DNA from 2 places in the Eisenbergiella sp. OF01-20 genome. Region 2 is predicted to be linked to the other one. Evidence: riboswitches for the same ligand, from Rfam matches in the RefSeq annotation. Region 2 holds a riboswitch; the other holds the start of a gene.
The links. Region 2 has a riboswitch for thiamine pyrophosphate ahead of DXA36_RS25510 (energy-coupled thiamine transporter ThiT). Riboswitches for the same ligand answer to the same signal wherever they lie in the genome.
Positions count from the first base shown of each region.

Region 1: another riboswitch for thiamine pyrophosphate. It lies ahead of thiC (phosphomethylpyrimidine synthase ThiC); the one in region 2 lies ahead of DXA36_RS25510 (energy-coupled thiamine transporter ThiT).

Region 1 covers NZ_QUES01000021.1:81,482-90,534, forward strand. Annotated here, with positions in the region: gene DXA36_RS21165 (DeoR/GlpR family DNA-binding transcription regulator) at 1-451, shown strand, start outside; gene DXA36_RS21170 (AraC family transcriptional regulator) at 426-1,418, opposite strand; gene rhaB (rhamnulokinase) at 1,694-3,100, shown strand; gene DXA36_RS21180 (L-rhamnose isomerase) at 3,215-4,471, shown strand; TPP riboswitch at 4,593-4,699, shown strand; gene thiC (phosphomethylpyrimidine synthase ThiC) at 4,811-6,118, shown strand; gene thiM (hydroxyethylthiazole kinase) at 6,245-7,111, shown strand; gene thiE (thiamine phosphate synthase) at 7,108-8,412, shown strand; gene thiD (bifunctional hydroxymethylpyrimidine kinase/phosphomethylpyrimidine kinase) at 8,381-9,053, shown strand, end outside.
Region 2 covers NZ_QUES01000032.1:51,705-60,757, forward strand. Annotated here, with positions in the region: gene DXA36_RS25500 (glycerate kinase type-2 family protein) at 1-19, opposite strand, end outside; gene DXA36_RS25505 (CdaR family transcriptional regulator) at 221-1,348, opposite strand; TPP riboswitch at 1,598-1,701, shown strand; gene DXA36_RS25510 (energy-coupled thiamine transporter ThiT) at 1,851-2,411, shown strand; gene DXA36_RS25515 (aldose 1-epimerase family protein) at 2,560-3,441, opposite strand; gene DXA36_RS25520 (energy-coupling factor transporter transmembrane component T family protein) at 3,534-4,361, opposite strand; gene DXA36_RS25525 (ABC transporter ATP-binding protein) at 4,354-6,063, opposite strand; gene DXA36_RS25530 (ECF-type riboflavin transporter substrate-binding protein) at 6,306-6,860, opposite strand; gene DXA36_RS25535 (ISAs1 family transposase) at 7,227-8,501, opposite strand; gene DXA36_RS25545 (SIR2 family protein) at 9,013-9,053, opposite strand, start outside.

The DNA.
Region 1 (9,053 bases), on a different contig from region 2:
CATCGCCAAGGCACTGAAGCAAAAGGAACGTCTGACGGTAATCACCAATTCCATTGAAGTGATTCTGGAGCTTTCCGATGTGGCGGACTGGAATATTATTTCTTCAGGCGGAAGCCTGAAAGAAGGATATCTGGCGCTGGTGGGGCCAAGGGCTATCGAAGGCCTGGGAGCCTTCAATGTGGAAAAGGTGGTCCTTTCCTGTAAAGGGCTTGATATGGAAAAAGGAATTACGGACGGGAACGAACTTTTTTCCCAGGCTAAGCAGACGATGCTGAAATCCGCCAAGCAGTGTATTCTGGCGGTAGATCACACAAAATTCGGAAAAGTGGCATTTTCCAAAATCTGTGACATCAATCATATCCAGGTGGTGGTTACCGATGAAAAGCCGTCCGATACCTGGCTGGAGCTGTTCGAACGCTCCGGTATCACCTGTCTGTATCCGGAGAACTGACCGGCTCATGGGAAAGACGGTAGGTGCGCGGCGTCATGCCGAACTGCTCCCTGAAAATCCGGTGAAAATAACTTGTGTTGTCATACCCCACAGACGCGATGATTTCCTCCACGGGAAGCGTGGTTGTGGTAAGCAGAAAGGCTGACTGGTTCAGCCTTTTTGTCTGCAGTAAGTTCTTAAAGGTTTTTCCCGTCATCCGGCTGATCAGCCTGCTTAAATAATAGGCCGGTTCCTTCAGCTGCGCGGAAAGCTCATCCAGCGTGGCTGTCTTATAATTTTCTTCCACATATTTCATTGCCGTAAAGACTATATTCTGTTCATGCTGCCCCGGATCGTCCTGATTGATTTTATCCGTATGGTTCAAAAGCTGGAGAAACAACAGTCCCATGGTGGTCTGATTGATATTCCTGCGGTTCGGCTGGCGGTATACCAGAGACCATATCAGGTTTTCCACTAAATTCTGTATGGGCAGGACCTGGCTGACATGAAAATGAAGATAGTCGGTAAAGCTGCGGTTTTTTTTCAGCGAACCCACCAGGAATTCCCGCAGCGCACTCCGTTCGTCCATCATCAGAAAGGTTTTGTCAAAAAATTCGGGAAGGACGATAAAATTAACCGCAATATCCTCTTCTTTGGCAGGAAGGATTTCCTGCGTGGCGTTCTGGTTCAGGAACAAGAGATCACCCGTGTCCAGTGTGACCTTTGTCGTCTTATTTATGATGTGGGTAGTGGTTCCGCTGCACATGTATATGATTTCTATATAATTATGTCTGTGGCTGGGAAACCGTACAAACCGGGTATGGGGCCTGATATCAATCAGCTTTCCCGCATCCAGCATCTGGCGGCTGTCCACGATGAAATCGTCTTCGGCGGTATAAATGCTTTTCTGTACCTTCGTCGCCCCGGCAAGGATCTGCTTTTCCTCGGGGGAGATCACCTTCAGTTTGTTTAAAAGTTCCTGGTTCATGTGTGTCCTTTCCTGCTTTCCATATAGTGAGGAAGACCGGCGGTCTGTCCGGAGGACTTTCCCCGTCTGGCGGGGAAAGACTGAGTAAGGTTATCATACCATTTTGCTTTTTATAAGTCAAAGAGCCAGAGGGGGCAGATAAAAAAAGTGCAAATAAGGACGGTAAATTTGCAATCCCCGTCCTAAAAAAAGGAGGATGCCGGTAGTATAATAAATAGAGTGATGTCAGGATTACAAAAGTGTGGCGGTAAGTCACGGGAAGGAATGAGTGGATTATGGCTGAATATTATCTTGCGGTAGATATCGGGGCTTCCAGCGGCCGTCATATTCTGGGGCATCTGGAAAACGGCAGAATGGAACTGGAAGAGGTATACCGGTTTGAAAACGGTATGGAGAAAAAGGACGGTCATCTGTGCTGGAATATCCCTGCGCTGTTTCGTGAGATCAAAGAAGGGCTGAAGGCCTGTAAGGCGGCGGGAAAGGTACCGAAGTCCATGGGAATCGATACCTGGGCGGTGGATTATGTGCTGCTTGATAAGCAAGATCGGATTCTGGGCAATACCTATGGTTACCGGGACGGCAGGACAAAAGGAATGGATAAAGAGGTTTACCGGGTCATTCCGGAGGATGCGCTGTATGCCAGAACCGGGATCCAGAAACAGATTTTTAATACCATTTACCAGCTTATGGCGGTTTCAAAACAGGAGCCGGAGAATATGGAGAAAGCCGACTGGCTGCTGATGCTGCCGGATTATTTTCATTTTCTGCTTACAGGGAATAAAATGTCCGAATATACCAACGCCACATCGACCCAGCTTGTCAGCCCCGAAACCAAGCAGTGGGATTATGAACTGATAGAAAGATTGGGATATAACCTTGCTGTTTTCCACCCCCTGCATATGCCGGGAACCGTGGTGGGACCTTTTTCCAAAGAGGTGGAGGAAGAAGTGGGCTTTTCCTGCGAAGTGGTTATGCCTGCCACCCATGATACGGCATCGGCGGTTATTTCGGTGCCGGCCCTCACGGAGGATTGTCTGTACATAAGCTCCGGGACATGGTCTTTGATGGGAATCGAAAATGACAGGGCTATTTGTACGCCGGAGAGCAGAAAACGGAATTTTACAAATGAGGGCGGCTATGAATACCGTTTCCGTTATCTGAAAAATATCATGGGGCTATGGATGATACAGTCCGTACGTCATGAGCTGGAAGATAAGTACTCCTTTGCCGGGCTTTGTGAGATGGCGGCACAGGAAAGTGATTTCCCATCCCGTGTGGATGTAAATGACGACGCTTTTCTGGCGCCTGAAAATATGACGGAGGCGATCAAAGCCTGCTGCAGAAAAAATGGATGGAAAGAGCCGGAAACCACCGGACAGATCGCGACGGTTATTTACCAGAGCCTGGCGGAAAGCTACGCGGAAACCGTGCGGGAAATCGAATCGTTGACGGGAAGACATTTTGATTCCATCAATATCGTGGGCGGCGGTTCCCATGCGGCCTATTTGAACCAGCTTACCGCAGATAAATCCGGCTGCTGTGTCTATGCCGGTCCCGGTGAAGCTACCGCAATCGGAAACCTGGCGGTACAGATGCTCAAGGATGGTAAATTCGCAGGGCTTGCCCAGGTACGCGCCTGCATCTATGAGTCCTTCGGCGTGAAAAAGTATGATCCCAGCTGAATGACAGCTGGTTTCCTCCGGAAACGGAGAGGGGCCAATGCCGGAAGGCAGTAATCCTATTATAAAAAAAGTGTTAAGAGACACGGTGTCCCTGGAGGACGGAAAGGAAGATTTATGAACGTAAAAGAAAGATACGATTCTGCGAAGGAAATGTATGCGGCGATGGGTGTGGATACGGACAAGGCAGTGGAAACCCTTGAAAAAATTGCAATTTCTATGCACTGCTGGCAGGGGGATGATGTAACCGGTTTTGATCAGAAGGGGCCTCTTACAGGGGGAATCCAGGCTACCGGAAATTATCCCGGAAAGGCCGGAACACCGGAAGAACTGATGGCGGATATCGATAAGGTATTCAGCCTGGTACCCGGCAGGCATAAGCTGAACCTGCATGCCAGCTATGCTGTGTTTGAAGAGGGCGAATTTGCGGACAGAGATAAGCTGGAGCCCAAACATTTTCAGAAATGGGTGGATTTCGCTAAGGAAAGAGGAATCGGCCTGGATTTTAACCCCACCTTTTTCTCGCACAGTAAGGTAGTGGACGGACTTACCCTGTCCAGCCCTATTGATGAGGTGCGTAATTTCTGGATTGAACACGGAAAAGCGTGTGTCCGCATTTCCCAGTATTTTGCGGAAGAACTGGGCGTTCCCTGTGCAATGAATATATGGATCCCGGACGGCTACAAGGATATTCCTGCCGACAGAATAGGCCCCAGAGCCAGATTTAAGGATTCCCTGGATCAGATACTTTCTATCCCTTATGACAAAGCAAAGGTTCTCGTATGCCTGGAATCCAAGGTGTTCGGCATCGGCCTGGAATCCTATACCGTAGGTTCCAGTGAATTCACCATAAACTATGCGGCTAAGAACGGTATCATCAGCCTGATGGATAACGGGCATTATCATCCGACGGAGCTGGTATCCGATAAAATATCTTCCATGCTTCTGTTTAATGAGAAGATTGCCCTCCATGTGACACGGCCGGTCCGCTGGGACAGTGACCATGTAGTGCTGTTTGATGATGAAACCAAAGAAATTGCCAAAGAAATCGTTAGAAATGACGCCATTGACCGCGTTCTTCTCGCCCTGGATTTCTTTGATGCCAGCATTAACCGTGTGTCCGCGTGGACAGTAGGCATGAGAAATATGCAGAAGGCCCTGTTATACGCCCTTGTTTCTCCCAACAAGCAATTCAAGGAGCTGCAGGATACCAACCAGTTTACCGAACTGATGGCAATGCAGGAGGAAATGAAGACCTATCCTTTCGGTGATGTCTGGGATTATTTCTGCGAAAAGAACAATGTGCCTGTAAAGGGTGACTGGTTCAAGGAAGTGAAGAAGTATGAAGAGGAAGTGCTTTCCAAGAGAGCATGAGCGGTGACCGTTCAGACAAGTACGAACGGTAATCACAGGCCCGTCAGACGCACATTTGACAAAAAACGGCAGTCATGATATGATAACCGACAGAACAATACCGGTACCGGTATTGCAAAATACATATGTTCAGGGGAGCTTGTGAGCAGGCTGAGAGGAAGTAATCCAACTTCGACCCTTAAACCTGATTTGGGTAATGCCAACGTAGGAAGAAGTGAGAGATCAGTTTATCAGCGGAGTATACCTATAGGGGTATGCTCCGTTTTTTTGGACTTTCCTCCGGATACAGACATTTCTCCTCCGAATCAGGCCCTCCTGAACAGGAAAGAGGGAAGCAGGATGGATTATGCTACACAGATGGAGGCGGCACGTAAGGGAATCCTTACAGAAGAGATGAGAATTGTTGCCGGAAAAGAAAAGCTTTCAGAAGAACTTCTTATGCGGCTTATGGCAGAGGGAAAAATCATCATTCCCTGTAATAAGCTTCATAAGTCCCTGGTGCCTAACGGGCTTGGCTCGATGCTGAAAACGAAAGTCAATGTGAATCTGGGGACCTCCAGGGATATGACGGATTTGGAGATGGAATATGAAAAAGTGCGCAGCGCCGTGAATATGGGTGCGGAGGCCATTATGGATCTGAGCTCCTTCGGTGATACCCGGAAATTCAGAAGGTATCTTACGCAGAATTGCCCGGCGATGATCGGAACGGTGCCTATCTATGATGCGGTGGTTTCTTATCACAAACCGCTGATGAAGATAACCTCACGGGAATGGATGGATATCGTGCGCATGCATGCGGAGGACGGTGTGGATTTTATGACGATCCACTGCGGCATTAACCGGGAAACCGCCCATAAATTCAAGAAAAACAAAAGGCTGACCAATATCGTTTCCAGAGGAGGCTCCATTCTTTTCGCCTGGATGGAAATGACAGGGGAAGAAAATCCTTTTTATGCCTATTTTGATGAAATCCTGGATATCTGCCGGGAATATGATGTTACGCTGAGCCTGGGAGACGCCTGCCGGCCCGGCTGTCTGGCGGATGCTTCAGATGCGTCCCAGATTGAGGAACTGATTACTCTGGGAGAACTGACAAAAAGGGCCTGGGAAAAGGCGGTGCAGGTTATGGTGGAAGGGCCGGGACATATGCCGCTGAACCAGATTGCCGCCAATATGGAAATCCAGAAAACACTTTGCCACGGCGCCCCCTTTTATGTGCTGGGGCCGATAGTGACCGATGTGGCTCCGGGTTATGACCATATTACCGCCGCTATCGGCGGCGCGGCCGCAGCCGCAGCCGGGGCTGCTTTTCTGTGCTATGTGACCCCGGCGGAGCATCTGCGCCTCCCGGATTTGGCGGACGTGAAGGAAGGGATTATTGCTGCCAGGATTGCCGCCCATGCGGCAGATATTGCCAAAGGGGTACCGGAAGCGATGTCCTGGGATAATTCCATGAGTGAAGCACGCAAGAGGCTGGATTGGAACGAAATGTTCCGCCTCGCCATGGATCCGGAAAAAGCCGTAAACTACCGGGAAGCCTCCAGGCCGGAAAAAGAGGATACCTGCAGCATGTGCGGAAACTTCTGCGCGGTGAAAAACATGAACCGGATTCTGGACGGAGAGATTGTGTCCATTTTTGAAGAATAAGAGTAACAGGGATAAAACCGTTACGAGCAAGATGAGAAAAGAGGGATAAATATGCAGACAGAGACAAAGCATTCCATGGAACAGAAGCATTCCATGGAACAAAAAAATTCCATGGAACAAAACACTATGGCGGCTTTTCCGGAACGGGTAAAAAACCAGGCACCCCTTATCCATAATATCACGAACTATGTTACTGTAAACGATTGTGCCAACATTTTGCTGGCCTGCGGGGGTTCTCCTATTATGGCCGATGATTTGCAGGAAGCGGAGGAAATCACCTCCCTTTGCGCCGGGCTGAATATCAATATAGGGACGTTGAATCAGCGTACGATACCCGCCATGTTGGCTGCGGGAAAAAAAGCAAATGCCTGCGGGCATCCGGTGCTTCTGGATCCGGTTGGAGCGGGCGCCAGCCGGCTGCGTACGGAAACGGCGGAGAAGCTGTTGAAGGAGGTGCGTTTTACGGCGATACGGGGAAATATTTCCGAGATCAAAGCGCTTGCCCTGGGGATGGGGACGACCAGAGGGGTGGACGCGGACGGTATGGATGCGGTTACGGATGACACTCTGGATGCGGCAGCGGCGTTTACCGGTGCATTTGCCCGGAAAACCGGGGCTGTGGTGGCGGTGACCGGGGCTGTGGATATGGTAACGGACGGGAGTGACATGTATGTCATAAGAAACGGCCATCCTATGATGCGTAAAGTGACAGGAACGGGCTGTATGCTCTCCGCCATGATAACCGCTTATCTTGCTGCAAATCCCGGCTGCCCCCTGGATGCCGTTGCCGCCGCGGTATGTGCGATGGGAATCTGCGGAGAACGGGCCTTCAGCAGGCTGACTCCGGAAGAGGGGAATGCCGCATACAGAAATTATATCATTGATGCCGTATATCATATGGATGGGAAAACATTGGAAAAAGGGGCAGAATTCCGGAAATATAGGCTGGAGGCAGACGGTACTATGGCGCTTTCAAAAGGAGAACAGCCATGAAATGTGAGAAAAGAACCCTGCTTCTGTATGCGGTAACCGACCGGTCATGGGTTGGGGATAAAACGCTTCGCTGGCAGGTGGAAGAGGCTTTGAAGGGCGGGGTTACCTGTGTCCAGCTCCGGGAAAAGGATATGCCGGAGGAGGATTTCCTGAAGGAAGCAGAGGAAATAAAAGTGCTTTGCCGCAGCTATGGTGTCCCTTTTCTGATCAATGATAATGTGACTTTGGCTGTCCGCTGCAAAGCGGACGGCATCCATGTGGGACAGCGGGATATGCAGGCCGGAGAGGTACGCAGAAGGATTGGGGATGCTATGCTGCTGGGAGTATCGGCCCAGACAGTGGAACAGGCGGTGGAAGCGGAAAAAAACGGAGCCGACTATCTGGGAGTCGGCGCGGTGTTTGCCACCTCCACCAAAGCGGATGCGCAGGAGGTTACACTGGATACACTCCGGGAAATCTGCCGTGCGGTTTCCATTCCGGTCTGCGCTATCGGCGGGATCCATAAGGGGAACATGCATGAACTAAGAAACACAGGGATTGACGGAGTGGCTCTGGTTTCCGCTGTTTTCGCCAGCCCTTCTATACAGAAGGATTGCAGAGAACTGCTGGGACTGGCAAAGACCCTGAAACAAAGAGGCGCTGTTTTTGATGCGGACGGAACCCTGCTGGATTCCATGTCCGTCTGGGATACATTGGGTGCGGATTATCTGCGCACAAAGGGGCTTTCTCCCCGGAAGGATCTGGAGGAGCAGTTAAAAAACAGGAGCCTTCACCAGGCGGCTTCTTATTTTCAATCGGCTTATGGAATAACGGATTCGCAGGAAACGATCATAGAGGATATCAATGGCATGATCGCCTCTTTTTATTGCAGTAAGGTACAGCTGAAGAAAGGCGTGAAGGATATGCTGGAAATGCTGCGGAAGGAAGATATAAAGATGTGTGTGGCTACCGCAACGGATAAGAACCTTATAGAGGAAGCGCTGCGAAGAAACGGGATTCTGGATTGTTTTGAGGAAGTTCTCACCTGTGCGGAGGTCGGTGCCGGAAAGGATGAACCTGCCATCTTCCGGGAAGCCCTGCGCATTCTCGGAACGGCAAAAGAAGATACGGTGGTATTTGAAGATGCTCTTTATGCGGTGCGGACGGCAAAAAAGGACGGCTTTTTGGTAGCGGCGGTTTATGACCCTTCTGCGGCCGATGAGGAAGAAAACCTTCGGAAGCTGTCGGATTATTACATCCGATCTTTTGACGAAAGGATAACTATATTTGATGAAAAAAATACTTACGATTGCAGGCTCTGATCCCAGCGGCGGAGCCGGGATACAGGCGGACATAAAAACCATCACGGTGCACGGCCTGTACGCCTGCGCCGTGATAACCTCCCTGACTGCACAGAATACCAGAGGCGTATATGGGATACGGGACGTGGAACCGGATTTTGTGGCGGCTCAGTTGGATAGTGTCTTTTCGGATATTTATCCCGATGCGGTTAAGATAGGAATGGTATCCGGGAAAGGAATCCTGGAAGTGATTCTGAATAAGCTGAGGCAGTACCGGCCGTCCCATATCATAATTGATCCGGTTATGGTATCCACCAGCGGCCGTGAGCTGCTTTCTTACCGGGCGCGGAAGCTTATGGAGGAGGAATTGCTGCCTATGGGAACGCTCATTACACCGAATATCCCCGAAGCACAGACTCTGACCGGCCTGTCTGTCCAAACAGAAGCGGATATGGAGGAAGCGGCGGAAAGGCTTGCCCTGCGCACCGGAAATGCCGTACTGATAAAAGGCGGGCACCGGGAAGGGGAAGCGGCGGATATTCTGTTTTGCGGCGGAAAGGTATCCCGTTTTGTATCTCCGCGTATAGAGAATCCCAATACACATGGTACCGGCTGCACCCTTTCTTCCTCCATCGCCTGCCATATGGCGGAAGGGAACGATA
Region 2 (9,053 bases):
CCCTGTATTCTGCTCTCATTCTCTGTCCATACACCTCTGCTTTCTTTCATAAGCAAGGTATTGATTTGCTCACTGCTGTTTTGTATAAATTAATTATAGTCATGCTTCACGAAATCTTCTCGTCCTCCTTCTACAAAGAATTCCGCCTTTTTTTGTGTTGTCAATACAAATAAAAAAGGAATGAAACTATTTCTCATTCCTCATTTGAATTTTCAGTTTTCTATTTTCTCAAAAGATAATAATAAAAGCATTCCATAAATTCCCTGTCCGAATTTTTCGCAAGAGGATTCATGTTAAGAATTTCCCTGATTTTATCCAGCCTGTACACCAGCGTATTCTTATGTACATGCAGCCAGTCACTGGCATTATTCAGGTTATATTCCTTTTCAATTAAAGCACCTATCGTTTCAAGATAATTATCAATAAACTTTTGTCCCAGCTTCTGCTTGAGCATCAAAAACAGCGTATGGAATTCTGTCATTGATGCCATTGACTCCAGATATTTCACTATATAATCATAAAAATAAAAGCTTCCTGATTTTCTTATATTTTTCTGCATCCACAGGCAATACAGATAGGCCTGACGATAGTACATGATGTCATTTTGTAAAGGCCCTATATATATCCCTGACTTAATATCCGCATGCCTGATATACTGCAGAAAGGCAGCGAGATACTCTGCAATCATATATTTGTAATCCTGCATGATATATCCGATCGGGCAGTCAATGGATTTAAAAATCACCAAAAAACCTTCCCTGGTAATGTCAACAAAATCCTGTCTTGAAAAATATTTGTTGTCCTCCAGAAGCTGTCTTAGTTTTTCCCCGCTCACCGTACTGTCCTTACATTCTATCAAAATAGGCACACGCACCATATCTTCTTCCAGATTCAATGCAACAATATATTTTGTTAAATCCTCTCTGACAAAATCATCACTATACAAAATCAGGTGTATCAGCTGTTCCTTTAAATTATATTTTCTCAAGCTTTCAAATTTATAGGATTCATACTCCAGCATTAATTCTACAGACATCTTAACAATTTTTGCCACCGGCATTATTTCCCTTGGATCACCTGACAAACCAACTACGCCTTCTTTTCTTTTATTTACATGAACCACCATATTAACACCGCATTTTACGCCTTTATCCGAATCTTCTTTCGTTACAACCCTGCTGTCCTCATCTCCTTTCATCAGCTGAAATGCTACCTCATGGAAAGTACCGACCCTTTCCTTCATTCTGCTCGCTATGATAATCCCGTCCTCGTCCATAATATTAATATTATATTCCGTAAACTGTGATAGTTTATCTATTAAACGTTCCGCAAACAACCTGTCAATCATCTTTAATATACCTGCCAGTTCTATTTACTACTAATTAATAGTATATATGTATTTTCTTAATCTGGCTAGAAATAATTATTAACATTAGTATATAATATTTACCATATTTGCTAAAGCGCCAACATCTTCCATTATATTCTGACCTTATTCTATGTTTCGTTATAATTAACAGCTGCAGAAGTACACTTTTCTCAGTACATACTTGACTTTTTTGTGTTGCCAGTTTATAGTAAATAAGAATTTAATACAGATGCACGCTAGGGGAGCCGATTGCTGAGACTGAAACCGATGGTTTCTGACCCTTACCACTTGACCCGGGTAATACCGGCGTAAGGAAGCACCTTTGTAAAAGCAAATAAGATCAACTTATACCTTCTATTATTTGTCTTTACACAGGAACGTCATATGATTGTAATTGTCTGCGTAATAATTATAAAAGTTATTGCCGCCGTTGCAGTCATTGTTTCCCCTCTTTGCGTACGAATACCAAGGAGGTTTTTTTATGAGCAAAAGTTCTATCACCGTAAAGCAAGTCGTTTATTCCGGCGTTGCCATTGCCCTGGCAACCGTCATCGCCACCGTTATCAAGCTGCCCAGCCTGCCTAACGGCGGATCCATCACCCTTTTTTCCATGTTAATCGTCTGTCTGGCCGGTTACTGGTATGGTCCGAAAGTCGGCATCATAGCCGCTCTGGCCTATGGTGTGCTGCAGTTTATTACCGGGCCTTATGTGGTTCATCCCGCCCAGGTCCTTCTGGACTTTCCGCTGGCATTCGGCGCCCTCGGTCTTTCCGGATTCTTCAGCAAATCAAAGCACGGCCTTCTGAAGGGTTATCTCGTGGGCGTAGCCGGTCGGTTCCTGTTCCATGAAATTTCCGGATTTATTTTCTATACCACTTATGTGGGTGACTTTGGGGGAAATATGGCCGCCATCTGGGCATCTACCCTTTATAACCTCAGCTATATTCTTCCGGAAGCGATTCTTACCGTTATCCTTATTGCCCTTCCCCCGGTGGAGAAGGTGATGGGAAGGCTGAAGGTTATGGCTACGGGCAGTAACTAAATCCATGAAAAAAGGTATGACGGGCAAATACCATTCTCTCTCCGCCCCTTCCATAGAAAGCGTGCCTTAAGGCACACTGAAAAACGGCCCTGTCTAAAATTCAGACAGGGCCGCCATATTGCAGAAACTATATACCGTTTTGGGAAGCTTACTGAATCTCAATGCTCCAGCTGTTCCGGTACACACCGCCGGCCTTCAGGCTTACCAGGCCCGGCTGGTCGGAAAGCTCCTCTACAACTCCCTGTCTTGAAGGAAGGGACGACCAGGGTTCTATACAAACATAAGGTGCTTCAGTTAATGTGGCATGCCAGAAACCGATATAGTCCATATCCGGGTAACTCACTGTCACACGGCGCGTACCCCTGTCTGATTTTAATGACACCATTTTCGGCACCTGTGTCAGAACAATGGCGTCATTATCGAAGAGGCTGTGCCGTAACGGTATCTTTTTCCCGTCTTCCAGAGGGAAAGGTTCTGTACTGCCATCCACGAAACACTCCGGGGAAAATCCGATTCTGACAGGTTCGTCATACTCTTTTCTGCCGGCAAATTCCAGATAATAATCTTCAAATCCAAGAGACTCCTCCATGGGAACCAGAAAACCGGGATGCCCGCCGATTCCGAAATACATAGTCTTTTCATCATGATTCTCCACCTGATAAGTAATATGAAGGACATCCCCGTCCAGTTCATATATTACCCGGTAGGTAAACGCATAGGGGTAATGTTTCCGTGTCTCTTCCCCGGCGTCCAGCCGGAAAACGATGCGATCCTCCGTCTGTTCTTCCGCAATAAGTTCCGTCACATGTACAAAGCCGTGGAGCGGCATGGGATAACTTTTACCGTCCAGCGTATATCTTCCTTCCGTCATACGGGCAATATAGGGAAAGAGGTTAGGCGCTTTTTCATCCCAGTATTGCGGATCGGCCTGCCACAGGTACTCCCTGCCGTCCCGTATAATGGACTGCATTTCGCCCCCTCTGCTGCTTATCTGTACCTGCAGTTTTTCGTTTGTAATTGATAAATTCATAGCTGCTCTCCTTATCCCTTTCCTTCCATGCTGTCAGGGCTTATATTTTTCGTGTAATATGCAAAACACGGATGGCTTTTGTATCCCATCCGTTACCGGAAAGGATTATAAAACCGGTTGCCGTCGTAGAACGTAATCACCAGCGCCCCCACGACAAAACAGATGACAAAAGCCAGTGTCAGATAATCATTGCGTTCCAGGGACTTCCCCATGTACCACGTCCTTTTTTTCTTCTTCCCGAAGCCTCTCAGCTCCATGGCATTACTCACCACATCGATGCGATCCATACTGGAAAAAATGAGAGGGAAAATAATGTTAGCCATATTTTTAAGGCGTTTAAACAGGGATGCCTTGTTGGACATTTCAATTCCCCTTGCTTCCTGGGCATGTTTTATTTTGGTAAAATCGGATTGTACATCCGGCACATAACGCAGGGCAATAGCGATGGCATATCCCACGTTATAGCTGATTCCGAGACGGTTCATACTCGCTGCAAATTCGCTGGGGTTGGTGGTCACCATGAACATCAGCACCACCGGTACCACGGTGAAATACTTCAGCATGATATTGAACTCGTAAAACAACTGCTCGGTAGTAACGCTGTAACGTCCCGCTATGTGGAACAGCACCGTCTTGGTTCCGTAGATTTCCGTTCCCTGGTAAGGGGAAAAAAGGAAAACGGTCAGCAGGTTCAGGAACAGGAAAAAAAGGATAAACTTGAATACCGTCCCCACCTGCTTCCATTCGGTTTTGGACACCTTGAAGATCAACAGGCTGACGGCCAGCATGACAGCAAGAATCCTGGTATCATAGGTGAGCATGCCCGCGATGGACCAGAGAATAAAAAACAGCATCTTCGTCACGCCGCTCAGACGGTGGATCCAGGTATTCTTGGGCGTATAAGTCAGAAGTCTAGCCATTGGCTCTCTCCTCTCTTTCATAATAGATAAACCGTTCTACAAAACCGGAAGGATCCGGGATCCCGCATCTCACCGCCAGATCATACAGCGATGTCTTTTTCAGGTATGCTTTATCCGCTATGGCTTCACTGGTCAATACTCTGGCGGGGATATCGTCCGCTATCAGCTCGCCGTCCGCAATGACAATAGCCCGGTCCGTATATTCCAGCATCAGATGCATATCGTGAGTGATCATCATAATGGTAATCCCCAGGCGGTCATTGATTTCCTTCAGAAAATCCATAATTTCCGTATAATGCCTGAAATCCTGTCCCGCCGTAGGCTCGTCCAGAATCAGGACCTCCGGATTCATTACGAGGATAGAGGCGATGGTCACCCTCTTTTTCTGTCCGAAGCTCAGTGCAGAGACGGGCCAGTTACGAAAAGGATACAAACCGCAGATCTTCAGCGTTTCAAAGACCCGTTCCTTCACTTCTTCTTCGGGAACGCCCCGTACCACCAGCCCCAATGCCACTTCATCATATATCATAGGTTTGCTGATCATCTGATTGGGATTCTGCATGACAAGGCCGATTACCTCGCCCCGTTCCTTTATGGATTTGGTGGAAATGTCCGTACCGCCCAGCAGAATGCTCCCTCTGTCCGGGTTAATAAAACCGCACACCAGATTGGAAAGGGTACTTTTTCCTGCACCGTTTTTCCCTACAATGCTGAGCATTTCCCCTTTTTCTATTTTAAATGCAATATTCCGGAGAACCGGATTTCCTGTAATATAGGAGAAATCCAAATCCAGTACCTCCAGGGCCGATTCCTTTCCGGGCCGGGCAGGAGGAAGCTGGGCCTTCCGGTACCACGCCTGTATCTTTTCCTTGTAAGGCTCCAGATCCATACTTTCAATATGCTGGGGACAGGTTTCCCGGAGAATTTCGCAGCCGGCATGCTTTAAAGCCGTGATATACAGCGGCTCCCGGATCCCTTCTTTCTCAAGGATGTCCGTACAGAGCAGCTCGTCCGGCTTTTTGTCCGCGACAATCCGGCCATCTCCCACTACCACAATCCGATCCACATCCCGGTATAGGGCATCCTCCAGCCTGTGTTCGATAATAAGCACGGTTTTACCGGTCGTCCGGCTGATTTTATCGATTAAGTCTATGGCTTTTTTCCCGGTTGCCGGGTCAAGATTTGCCAAAGGTTCATCAAATAACAGAATGTCCACGTCATCTATCAGCACGCCGGCCATGGAAACTCTTTGCTTCTGGCCGCCTGACAGCTCCGTGGGGGCATGGCTTAACAGTGATTTTACATCCACGGTTTCTGCCACTTCATCAACCTTTGAAAACATTTCCTCCTGAGGCACACAATCATTCTCCAGGGCGAACGCGATATCCTCCGCCACAGTGAGGCCGATGAACTGTCCGTCCGTATCCTGAAGCACGGTGCCGACCAGCTTGGACATACCAAAAATCCCTGCCTTCGAAGGATCCTCTCCCCCCACAATCAGCGTCCCCTGGCTTTCCCCCGGAAATGAAAAAGGAACCAGACCGTTGATACAATGGGCCAGTGTGGATTTTCCGGATCCGGAGGGTCCCACTATCAGGACTTTCTCACCCGGATATATCGCAAGGTCTATATTGTACAGCGTCGGTTCTACCTGAGAACGGTATTTAAATGTATAATCCTTGAATTCAATAATCGGGGTCATATTTTACCTCACTTTTTTTCCTTCCTGCGTACAGCCATCCGCGGCAACGGATTCTATCCGGGCAGGAAGTCCCGGAGGCACAGGCTCAGAACCGTTTCCACGGCAGAACCTATGCCTCCCGGTATTCTTCTCTTATACCCCGAATTTAAGTTCGTGGGGACTGCTGTGCCGCAGGTATGGCGTCCTGCCAGCTGAACTTCTCAGGAAATTAATCTTCCGAGGAAGTTAATCTTCCGAGGAAGTTAATCTTCCTTGGATAAACTTGACGATTTCGCCCCAATCTTGGAATATGCCAGGGCGAGCAGTGTCCCCAGTACAGCCGCTACCACAATATTACCGATAAATGCAAGAACACCCTGAGTAAATACCTTGTTGGAAGGCTCCGCATAAATCAAAATATCAAGGATAGGAGCGAGGACAATCCAGGCAAGGGCATTGGCAATAATCTGCACAACATTGAACAGGGCAATCGCTTTGCCGTTGAAGCCACCGTTCTTAATGGCATACTTGGATGCAAACAATCCCATCAGGATACCGAACAGGGCATCCGGGAACACCCAGCTCCACCAAACGCTTCCATAAAAAAGCGCATCTCCCAGTGCATGTCCGATCAGGCCGATAGCTCCGCCGACGATAGGTCCGAAAACTGCCGAAAAAAATGTCAGGACTGCAACTCTGGACTGCAAAGCGGTGTTGGGGATGATGGCGAAAGGAACCTGTACATTGGTGAGAACGATGAAAAGTGCGGTTCCGATGCCGATTGCAACGACTTCTTTGATACCGAATTTCTGTTTCATTTGGGTCTCCTCCTCATAAAAAAGTGTGTTACGGCGCTGCTGCGGAATTTTCCGGCAAGCCGGACACTCCCCGGCAGGCCATTCTTATGTAGCCTTTTGCCGGAAACCCTCAGTTCCCGGGATCGGTTGCTCCTGGAAATTGAAGTTCCCTACTCAACTAACTATATCGGATTTTCATTCCTTTTGCAATGGTTTCCCTGAATTTCCCAGGGTTGTTTCACGAAGAAATCCCACGCTGTACCTCTCCAACTTCGAACGGGACCGGATTCTTTAATATTCTTGGCGGTACTTTTAATGGCAAAAAAGCACAAAATCCCCCTATCTGTACATTTACTTCTTTTTTTAATCATGTATTATAAATATATCTTAGTAGAAGCTTTCTATCTCTACGAAGATATACTTTCCAAGCAGTTTCCGGTCATCACAAAGCAGATCCATCATCTCGCTGACAGGTGTTGTGTTCCCTGTTTTGATTTGTACCAGCCTCAAGATATTTAAGGCGAATTTCCTGATGAGTGCGAGATTGTTTCTGGACTTTTTGGCAGGTGATCGGTCTTCGCGGAAAGTAACATCCAGGACATGGTGCAGGCGGTTTTCCACACTCCAGTGTTCCCGCTTGCACCTTCCCATTTCTTTGGCGTTTAACTCCCTGTCAGAAATAATCCCTACTATCTGAATGTCATCTCCCTCCCGATCTCCTTTCCCCGGTGAAGGCTGTCTGGGCGATCCTTCCAATAGGAACTTCTCTTTGGATGGCGTTATATCATTTCCATCTTCATCCCGCACAATCAGTATACGGGTCTGCTCCACATAACCAACACTTTTCAGGAACGGCCATTCCTCCGTTGTTTTCGCCACAAAGGATGCATCATTTATTATCCGGTACTCCCGGTATTCATATCGGTCTCTGTTTTTCTCTGCATACGACACCTCATCATACTTTTGGCTCAACTCCGGGTACCTTGTTTGACAGGCCGGGTTCCCTTCCCTGCGTTTCCGGTCCGCCTTCATTCCTTCGAACTGCCTGACAATCTCATCATAACTATTCGGCTGGTTTCTCTTTACCATCAGAACAAAATGCCCACCCTGGCTAATAATCTGTTCCATCACACTTGTTTGTGTATTGAGCGCATCCGCTGTAATCGTGCTCTCACATATATCCAGATAGGACAGCAATTTCGGGATATTCGTGACCTCACTTTCTTTATCCGGGATTGGCAGCTGTGCCAGAACCAACCCTGTTACCGCTTCCAGAACATGTAACATCATAGGGGCACGTTTTCCCTTACATTTCTCGGCGGCCGCCCTGATTGCTTTCCCATCCACTGCCAGGTGTGTTCCTTTCGTACTGACGACCGATCCGATCCATTCGATGAAAACAAACAGGAACAATTCTTCATCCAACCCGCTCAATAGACGGGATACCGTAGAAAGCGATGCAATCCCGCCCGGCAGGGGAAAACCATTCTTTTTCAGCCATCCCTCATGCCGTCGACACCACCCGAGACACCGGCGCAAAGTGGTATGGCCGGTCGCATAATCTGCAATCAGATAGGTCAACACCGCAGCCAATTCACGTTTTTTCGCACGCGGGTTGCGTGGGTCTTCCACCGTTTTCATGTACTCATATATCGGCTTCACCAGAAAAACGGCTTCCTCACACCTCCGCTTCCAAGCGTTCGAGGAGCTTCTGCTGTACGGGGTTGATTTTTGATATCGCCCTTTCTTTTCCGATCATTACCAAATATATGCCTTTTAAAGGCGCAAGGCTTTTTATATCTATCTTATGTTTCTTGAAAATCCTCCTGTTCAGGGATGCCGCCTGCGCATTGAACGGATACCGAAAATCTTCTTTTGCCCTTAGCCCTTCCATCTGCAGATGACTGTTTGGTGACCGGCGCATACCTATACTATAAGGATAGTATACCTCTACAGAGCAATAAAATCGAGGGTTATGGATACTTTTGTATAGCATCCATAACCCTCGATGAAACCTGGACTATTGAGTCATTCAACTTATCTTCATGAAACAACCCTGTGGTTTTCTGTTTCCCTGGCAACTACCGCATCTACTGCTGCAAGATTCCCATTTCCGAACTACTTCTTAAATAATCAAACTTTAAAAAGGGACGAGCCACGGCTCTGTAATAAATTATTTCAACATACTAACTAATTCACACACTAATCCCGTTT